Regions from separate parts of the Arthrobacter sp. NPDC093128 genome, predicted to be linked through region 2. Evidence: predicted binding sites of a transcription regulator. Region 2 holds the regulator's gene; each other region holds the start of a gene.

Region 1 (2,265 bases), on a different contig from region 2:
AGTGCTGCCGAACAAGGCCGCTGAAGACGATCCGAAGCGCTGGGGCGATCACGCCTCGGATTACGACCACGATGCATGGCTCCAGGAGCAGAAACCGCCGCACTGGGGCTGACGGGCGTGCTCCTGGGGAGCGGTCCGGCCGTTGACCGGCTAACCCGGCGCTCCCACGAGCACGAAGAAGAGTTTGCCCTGCGTTGAGGCGCCGGCAAGTCGGCGGGCCTGGTCAGGATCCGCGGCGACCACCATGAGCCCCTCGGTTTCTGCCGTGCCCAGCCACTGACCGGTCTGTCCGCCCTGTCCGGAGGTCCACAGGACCGGGACAGAGGCCGCCAGCACCTCCGATTCCGCCGCCTGGCCGTAGTCGGTGCCGTTGGTCATGACGATGTTGACCAGCTGGCCGGGTGCCACCAACTGGATGGACGACGGATCCGCCATCCTCAGGGGCACCGCCGCCGAGCCCGGTGCGGTGCCCGTCAGCAGCCCAGGTCCAAGTAACTGGGTGTCGGAGATCAGCTGGCCTTTTCGCAGCGGGGCCGCGAGCTGTTTGCCCTGGATCGCGGCGGCGTCAGTGAAGGCGCCGGCGGGAATCATCCCGGGCGGTACCCTGACGGCCACCACCTCATTGCCGGAGAGGGTTGCTCCGACAGGAAGGTCCCTGGCTGAGGCCATGGCGGTCACTGTGTGGGCGGGCACCGGTGTCAGTTGCTGGACGGCGATGCCGGCGGCGGCGCACAGCAGGAGCGCGACGGCGAGCCTGCGGTTGCGGTTGAGCCAGGCAGCGAGGCGACGCCTGGCAGATGGCCCTGGGCGGCCAGAGCGTCCTGACCGAAAGCCGTGCCGGCGTGAGGAAAATCCGTTGGTGCGGAGGGTGGATCGCATACCGACACGCTAGAAGGGCCCGCGTGGTGCGGACAGCCTGATGAAGTCCTATGTGGACAACCCGTTGTTGCGGTCGGGGCCGCTAGGTTCCGGCAGGGAGTCGGGCGGTTCCGTCAGCTGGCGGCTGCGGCTGCGGCGGCGGCCGGTGCGGGAGCCGCCGCCGGGGCGGGCGAGACGCTGCTGCCCTTGGTGTCGCGGGAGTCGGTCCGGTAAAATCCTGAGCCCTTGAAAACGACGCCGACGCTGTTGAACTTCTTGCGGAGCGTCCCCTCGCACTCGGGGCAGGACGTGAGGGAGCTGTCGGTGAACGACTGCACGATCTCGAAGGCGTGGCTGCAGTCCTTGCAGGCATATGCATACGTGGGCACTGGAAATCCTCCTCTGGGACAAACGAACAGGTCCCGTGCTGCCTGGCGCGGTCCACCGCCGATATTTCCATCGGCGGGTCCCGTCCCTTAGCAGTCGCAGGGCCTGAGTGCCAATTCTATCATCAGCGGGATCGGAGCATTACATCAGCTGTGTGAGGCCTGACGGGGTGACTGCAACAGGGACCCGGCGGTCATAGGACTCTGCAGCGATGCTGCCGGCCTGAAGGACTTCGCTGTCGTAGACCACAGCTGCCGCAGGCACCGGCAGTCCCTCTGCCTCGAGCCCCGCCAGGAACTTGTCGTAGTAGCCGCCGCCCTGGCCGATCCTGTTACCCGACAGGTCCACGGCGGTGGCGGGGACGAAGATCCCGGCGACGTCCCGCATAACCTCAATGCCGTGATGCTCTCCGACGGGTTCCTCGATGGGCGCGTAACTGCTGCGCACAAATTCGGTCGTCGGAGTCCAGTAAACCCAGGTAAGGGTGAGCGACGGCCCGCAGACCGGCAACAGCACCCTGTGCCCGGTCCCGTGAAGCGCGGCGATGAGCGGGAGGGTCGGGGGTTCGAATCCCACTCCCAGGTACGCGGCAAAAATGCTGCGCTCACCTGCCGCAACCATGGTGGCCCACTGGAGTCCGTGGCGGGCGATACCGGCGCCGGCGGCTTCCAGCCCGGCGGCGGAGGCAGCGGCACGTTCGGTTCTGTGGGCGGAGCGGATCTCTTCTTTCGATGGCATCAGCGGCTGTCCTTCCATGCCCGGAGGCCTCAGTGCGGGGCGAAACCGGGCGGTCCGTGCAATTACCCAATGTTTGGTCCCTGACGTTAGATTAGTCCAGTGACTACCACCAATACTTCCGTCCGCAAGGCTGTCATTCCTGCTGCGGGTCTCGGCACCAGGTTCCTCCCGGCCACCAAGGCCATGCCCAAGGAAATGCTGCCCGTAGTGGACAAGCCCGCGATCCAGTATGTCGTGGAGGAAGCGGTCAACGTTGGCCTCAACGACATCCTCATGATCACC
Region 2 (2,265 bases):
CACGTACAGGTCGCCGGAGGGGCCGCCGGCAGGCCCGGCTTCGCCCTGGCCGCCCAGCTGGATGCGGGTTCCGGTGGCTACGCCGGCAGGGACCTTGACCGTCAGTGAACGGCGGCTGCGGATGCGGCCCTGGCCGTTGCACTCGTTGCAGGGATCCTTGATGACGGTTCCGAAGCCTTCGCAGGAGCCGCAGGGGGCGGCTGTCATGACCTGGCCCAGGATGGAGCGGACGGCCCGCTGTACCTGGCCGCTGCCGCCGCAGATGTCGCAGCGCTCGGGGTGGGTTCCGGGCTGGCAGCAGGAACCCTCGCAGGTGGGGCACGTTACGGCTGTGTCGACCTCAAGCTTCTTGTTGACGCCGAAGACGGCGTCGCGAAGGTCGATGCGGACGCTGATCAGGGCGTCCTGGCCGCGGCGGACGCGCGAAGCGGGCCCGGCTGAGCCGCCCGCTCCGAAGAAGGTGTCGAAGATGTCCTGGAAGGCGAAGCCCTGGCCCGAGTAGCCGGCACCGCCGAAGCCGTTGTCCGTGCCGTTCTCGTTGCCGGTGGTGTCGTAGACACGGCGTTTCTGCGGGTCGGACAGCACTTCATAGGCGTGCGTGACAGCCTTGAAGCGGTCCGAGGCATCCTCGCCGGGGTTAACGTCCGGGTGCAGGGTTCGCGCAAGCTTTCGGTAGGCTTTCTTGATCTCTTCGCCCGTCGCTTCGGGTGAGACTCCAAGAACGTCGTAGTGGCTGCTCAAAGTTCGTATCTCTTCCTGGTTGTACTGCCTGTGATGCTGCTGCCGCACCCCGCAAGCCGGGAAACGGAGGCCTGGTTGGGTGATGAAGGACCGGTCAAGGTCCGAGGATCCTGGAAAGGTAGCGTGCCACGGCCCGGACCGCGGCCATGGTGGTGGGATAGTCCATCCGGGTGGGGCCAAGGACGCCAACCTTGGCACTGGAGCCGGGGCCGTAGCCGGTAGCCACCACCGAGGCCTCGGCGAGTCCGTCGTACGGATTCTCGCGGCCGATGCTGACGGTGACGCCACGGGGGTCCTCCGCCATTTCGCTGAGCAGGCGGAGCATGACCACCTGTTCTTCGAGTGCCTCGAGGACCGGGCCGATGCTCAGCGGGAAGTCAACATTGGATCGTGCGAGGTTGGCGGTTCCGGCCATGACCATCCGCTCCTCGCGGGTGCTGCTGGCCAGGGCGTCGAGGCCTCGCGCCAGCGCCTGGGCGGCATGCCGGCGTGACGGTTCACACGCGGCGACGACGGCGGGCAGCGCCTGCGGGAGAAGGCTCAGCGGTGTGCCGGAAAGGCTCTTCAGGAACCGTGTGCGAAGGCCGCCGAGGGCGTCGTCGCCGAGGGCCTGCCCGACGTCAATGACCCGCTGTTCGACTTTTCCGGTGTCCGCAATCAGCACGATCAGGACCTGCCGCGGTGCCAGCAGCACGAACTCGATGTGCCGCACCATGGCACGGCTAAGGTGTGGGTACTGGACCACCGCCACCTGGTTGGTCAGCTGCGACAGCAGCCGCACGGTGCGTTCCAGGACATCGTCCAGGTCGTCGGACCCTTCCAGTAGCGTCTGGATGGCCCGCCGTTCTGCCTGCGACAGCGGCTTGACCGCGGAGATCTGGTCAACGAAGAGCCGGTAGCCCTTGTCCGTGGGGATGCGGCCGGCACTGGTATGCGGCGCCGTGATCAGGCCCTCGTCCTCCAACGCCGCCATGTCGTTGCGGATGGTGGCACTGGAGACACCCAGATGGTGCCTTTCCACCAGCGCCTTGGAGCCCACAGGTTCGCGGGAATGGACGTAGTCCTCCACGATGGCGCGCAGTACTTCAAGCTTGCGTGGTTCGCTCATTCTCCACCTCCGATCGGCTTTCCCGTGCCATGTCCCGGCATTGCGCCAGGCGCATATCCCGTCACCCGTTAGCACTCGTCATGTCTAAGTGCTAACCAGTCTAATATGAGTCGCCGCGTTGTTAGCATTGGTACCGCTCCGGGCGAAACTCCGGCGCGGAACCGGACGTGCGGAAAAATGAAGGCACGGCCGCCCTGGTTCCCTCCTCCTAGTGCAAGGCAGTGTGTATCGGATGTCGTACCAGAACTGGGGCCCGCAGGACATCACGGCTCCCCGGAAATCCGAGCTTCCCGAAGTTCCGGTTGAACGCGGCATGGTGCTTGAAGACGTGCAGTCCGGCTGGGTGGGCGCTGTCACCAGGGTGGAGAAGTCGGGCGGCATGCATGTTGTGGCCCTGGAGGACCGGCGCGGCAAGT
Region 3 (2,265 bases), on a different contig from region 2:
AAAGGTCTGGCCGGCAAAAAGCTCATCCTCAGCGACGGCGCCATCAACCAGTACGGCTCCGCCCTCGGGTCCAAGGCCCTCGACGGCGCCCGCGGGATCCTTCCGGGCGTCTTCCCGTCGGCGCACTTCCAGGGCGAGCTCGTGGCGGTGGATCCCGGGCTCAAGGACATGACGTTTGCCGCGGAAACTTACGACGCGGTGAACCTGGCGGCCATCGCCGCGGCCGCGGCCCAGGACGATGCCGGATCCTCCATTGCCGCGGGGCTGATTGCCGTCTCCGGCGGGAGTGCGAAGTCCGGCGGAACAGTGCCGTCCGCAGCTTCGGGGGAGGACGCGGCCGCGGTGTGCAAAAACTACAAGGAATGCGCCGACGCCATCAAGGCCGGAAAGCCCGCGGATTACGACGGCGAGTCCGGCCGGATCGGCTTCGATGCCAACGGGGACGTGACCTCGGCCAACTACATGGTGTTCACTTATTCCGCGGACAACAAGGCCAGGATGACCGGCAGCGAAACTGCCGCCCGCGCCGGCGGCTGATCGCTCCTAGCGTAGCGGGGGCCGCAGGCGCGCCATTTCCCGCAGTCTCTGCTTGCACTCTCCCCGGGGGAGTGCTAATTATTGACTTAGCACTCCCACGGACTGACTGCTAAATCGACGCCCGGTTCCGGCCGGTTGTGGAGTAAGCGGGAAGGACTAAGGAGCGAAAGAAATACCTTGCTGGGGTGAGATCCCATCCGCGCGGCATACAGAGGCCGACGGTGAAGGGTCGTCCGTCGCGGGCGCCGCAGCGAAGGTTCATTCTTAACGACTGTCCCGAAAGGACTACTGCCGTTATGGCCAAGATCATTGCATTTGATGAAGAGGCACGCCGCGGCCTTGAGCGGGGCCTGAACATCCTCGCCGACGCCGTCAAGGTCACCCTCGGCCCGCGTGGACGCAACGTCGTCCTCGAAAAGAAGTGGGGCGCCCCCACGATCACCAACGATGGTGTTTCCATCGCCAAGGAGATCGAGCTGGACGATCCCTACGAGAAGATCGGCGCCGAGCTGGTCAAGGAAGTTGCCAAGAAGACGGACGACGTCGCTGGCGACGGCACCACCACGGCAACCGTGCTGGCACAGGCCCTGGTCAAGGAAGGCCTGCGCAACGTCGCAGCCGGCGCTGACCCGCTGTCCCTGAAGCGCGGCATCGAGAAGGCTGTTGAAGCCGTCACCATCGAGCTGCTCGCTTCCGCCAAGGAAATCGAAACCAAGGAAGAGATTGCCGCTACGGCATCCATCTCCGCCGGTGACGACGAAATCGGCGCGCTGATCGCTGAAGCGCTGGACAAGGTTGGCAAGGAAGGTGTTATCACCGTCGAGGAGTCCAACACCTTCGGCCTCGAGCTTGAGCTCACCGAAGGCATGCGCTTCGACAAGGGCTACATCTCCGCTTACTTCGTCACCGACGCTGAGCGCCAGGAAACGGTCCTCGAGGATCCGTACATCCTGATCGTCAACTCCAAGATCTCCAACGTCAAGGAACTGGTTGCTGTCCTCGAAAAGGTCATGCAGTCCAGCAAGCCGCTGCTGATCATTGCCGAAGACATCGAGGGCGAGGCCCTGGCCACCCTGATCGTCAACAAGATCCGTGGCACCTTCAAGTCCGTCGCCGTCAAGGCTCCGGGTTTCGGCGACCGCCGCAAGGCGCAGCTCGCGGACATCGCCATCCTCACCGGTGGCCAGGTCATCTCCGAGGAAGTCGGCCTCAAGCTTGAGACCGCCGGCCTCGAACTCCTGGGCAAGGCACGCAAGGTTGTTGTCACCAAGGACGAGACGACCATCGTCGAGGGTGCAGGCGACGCAGATCAGATCGCCGGCCGCGTTTCCCAGATCCGCGCCGAGATCGAGAACTCCGATTCCGACTACGACCGCGAGAAGCTGCAGGAGCGCCTGGCCAAGCTGGCTGGCGGCGTTGCAGTCATCAAGGCCGGTGCCGCTACCGAAGTTGAGCTCAAGGAACGCAAGCACCGCATTGAGGACGCTGTCCGCAACGCCAAGGCTGCTGTTGAAGAAGGCATCGTTGCCGGTGGTGGCGTAGCCCTCATCCAGGCCGGCGCTAAGGCATTCGCCAACCTTCAGCTCGAAGGCGACGAGGCAACGGGCGCGAACATCGTCCGCGTTGCCATCGACGCACCGCTGAAGCAGATCGCATTCAACGCCGGCCTTGAGCCGGGCGTTGTTGTGGACAAGGTCCGCGGCCTGCCTGCAGGCCACGGCCTGAACG

What was found. Region 2 encodes HrcA, which represses chaperone genes, less so after heat shock. Its sites were predicted from a motif close to TTNGCACTCGNNNNNNNCGAGTGCNAA; they were not measured.
Region 1: the regulator HrcA is predicted to act here: its motif matches at 1,335-1,361, upstream of AB0N24_RS01205 (FmdB family zinc ribbon protein).
Region 3: the regulator HrcA is predicted to act here: its motif matches at 624-650, upstream of groL (chaperonin GroEL).

What each region holds. Positions count from the first base shown of each region.
Region 1 is NZ_JBFBEY010000001.1:246,759-249,023, forward strand. It holds gene AB0N24_RS01195 (AAA family ATPase) at 1-112, shown strand, start outside; gene AB0N24_RS01200 (RcpC/CpaB family pilus assembly protein) at 151-879, opposite strand; gene AB0N24_RS01205 (FmdB family zinc ribbon protein) at 993-1,247, opposite strand; gene AB0N24_RS01210 (5-formyltetrahydrofolate cyclo-ligase) at 1,387-1,983, opposite strand; gene galU (UTP--glucose-1-phosphate uridylyltransferase GalU) at 2,083-2,265, shown strand, end outside.
Region 2 is NZ_JBFBEY010000003.1:263,274-265,538, reverse strand. It holds gene dnaJ (molecular chaperone DnaJ) at 1-741, opposite strand, end outside; gene hrcA (heat-inducible transcriptional repressor HrcA) at 836-1,849, opposite strand; gene AB0N24_RS05015 (DUF3097 domain-containing protein) at 2,082-2,265, shown strand, end outside.
Region 3 is NZ_JBFBEY010000004.1:8,592-10,856, forward strand. It holds gene AB0N24_RS05780 (ABC transporter substrate-binding protein) at 1-537, shown strand, start outside; gene groL (chaperonin GroEL) at 834-2,265, shown strand, end outside.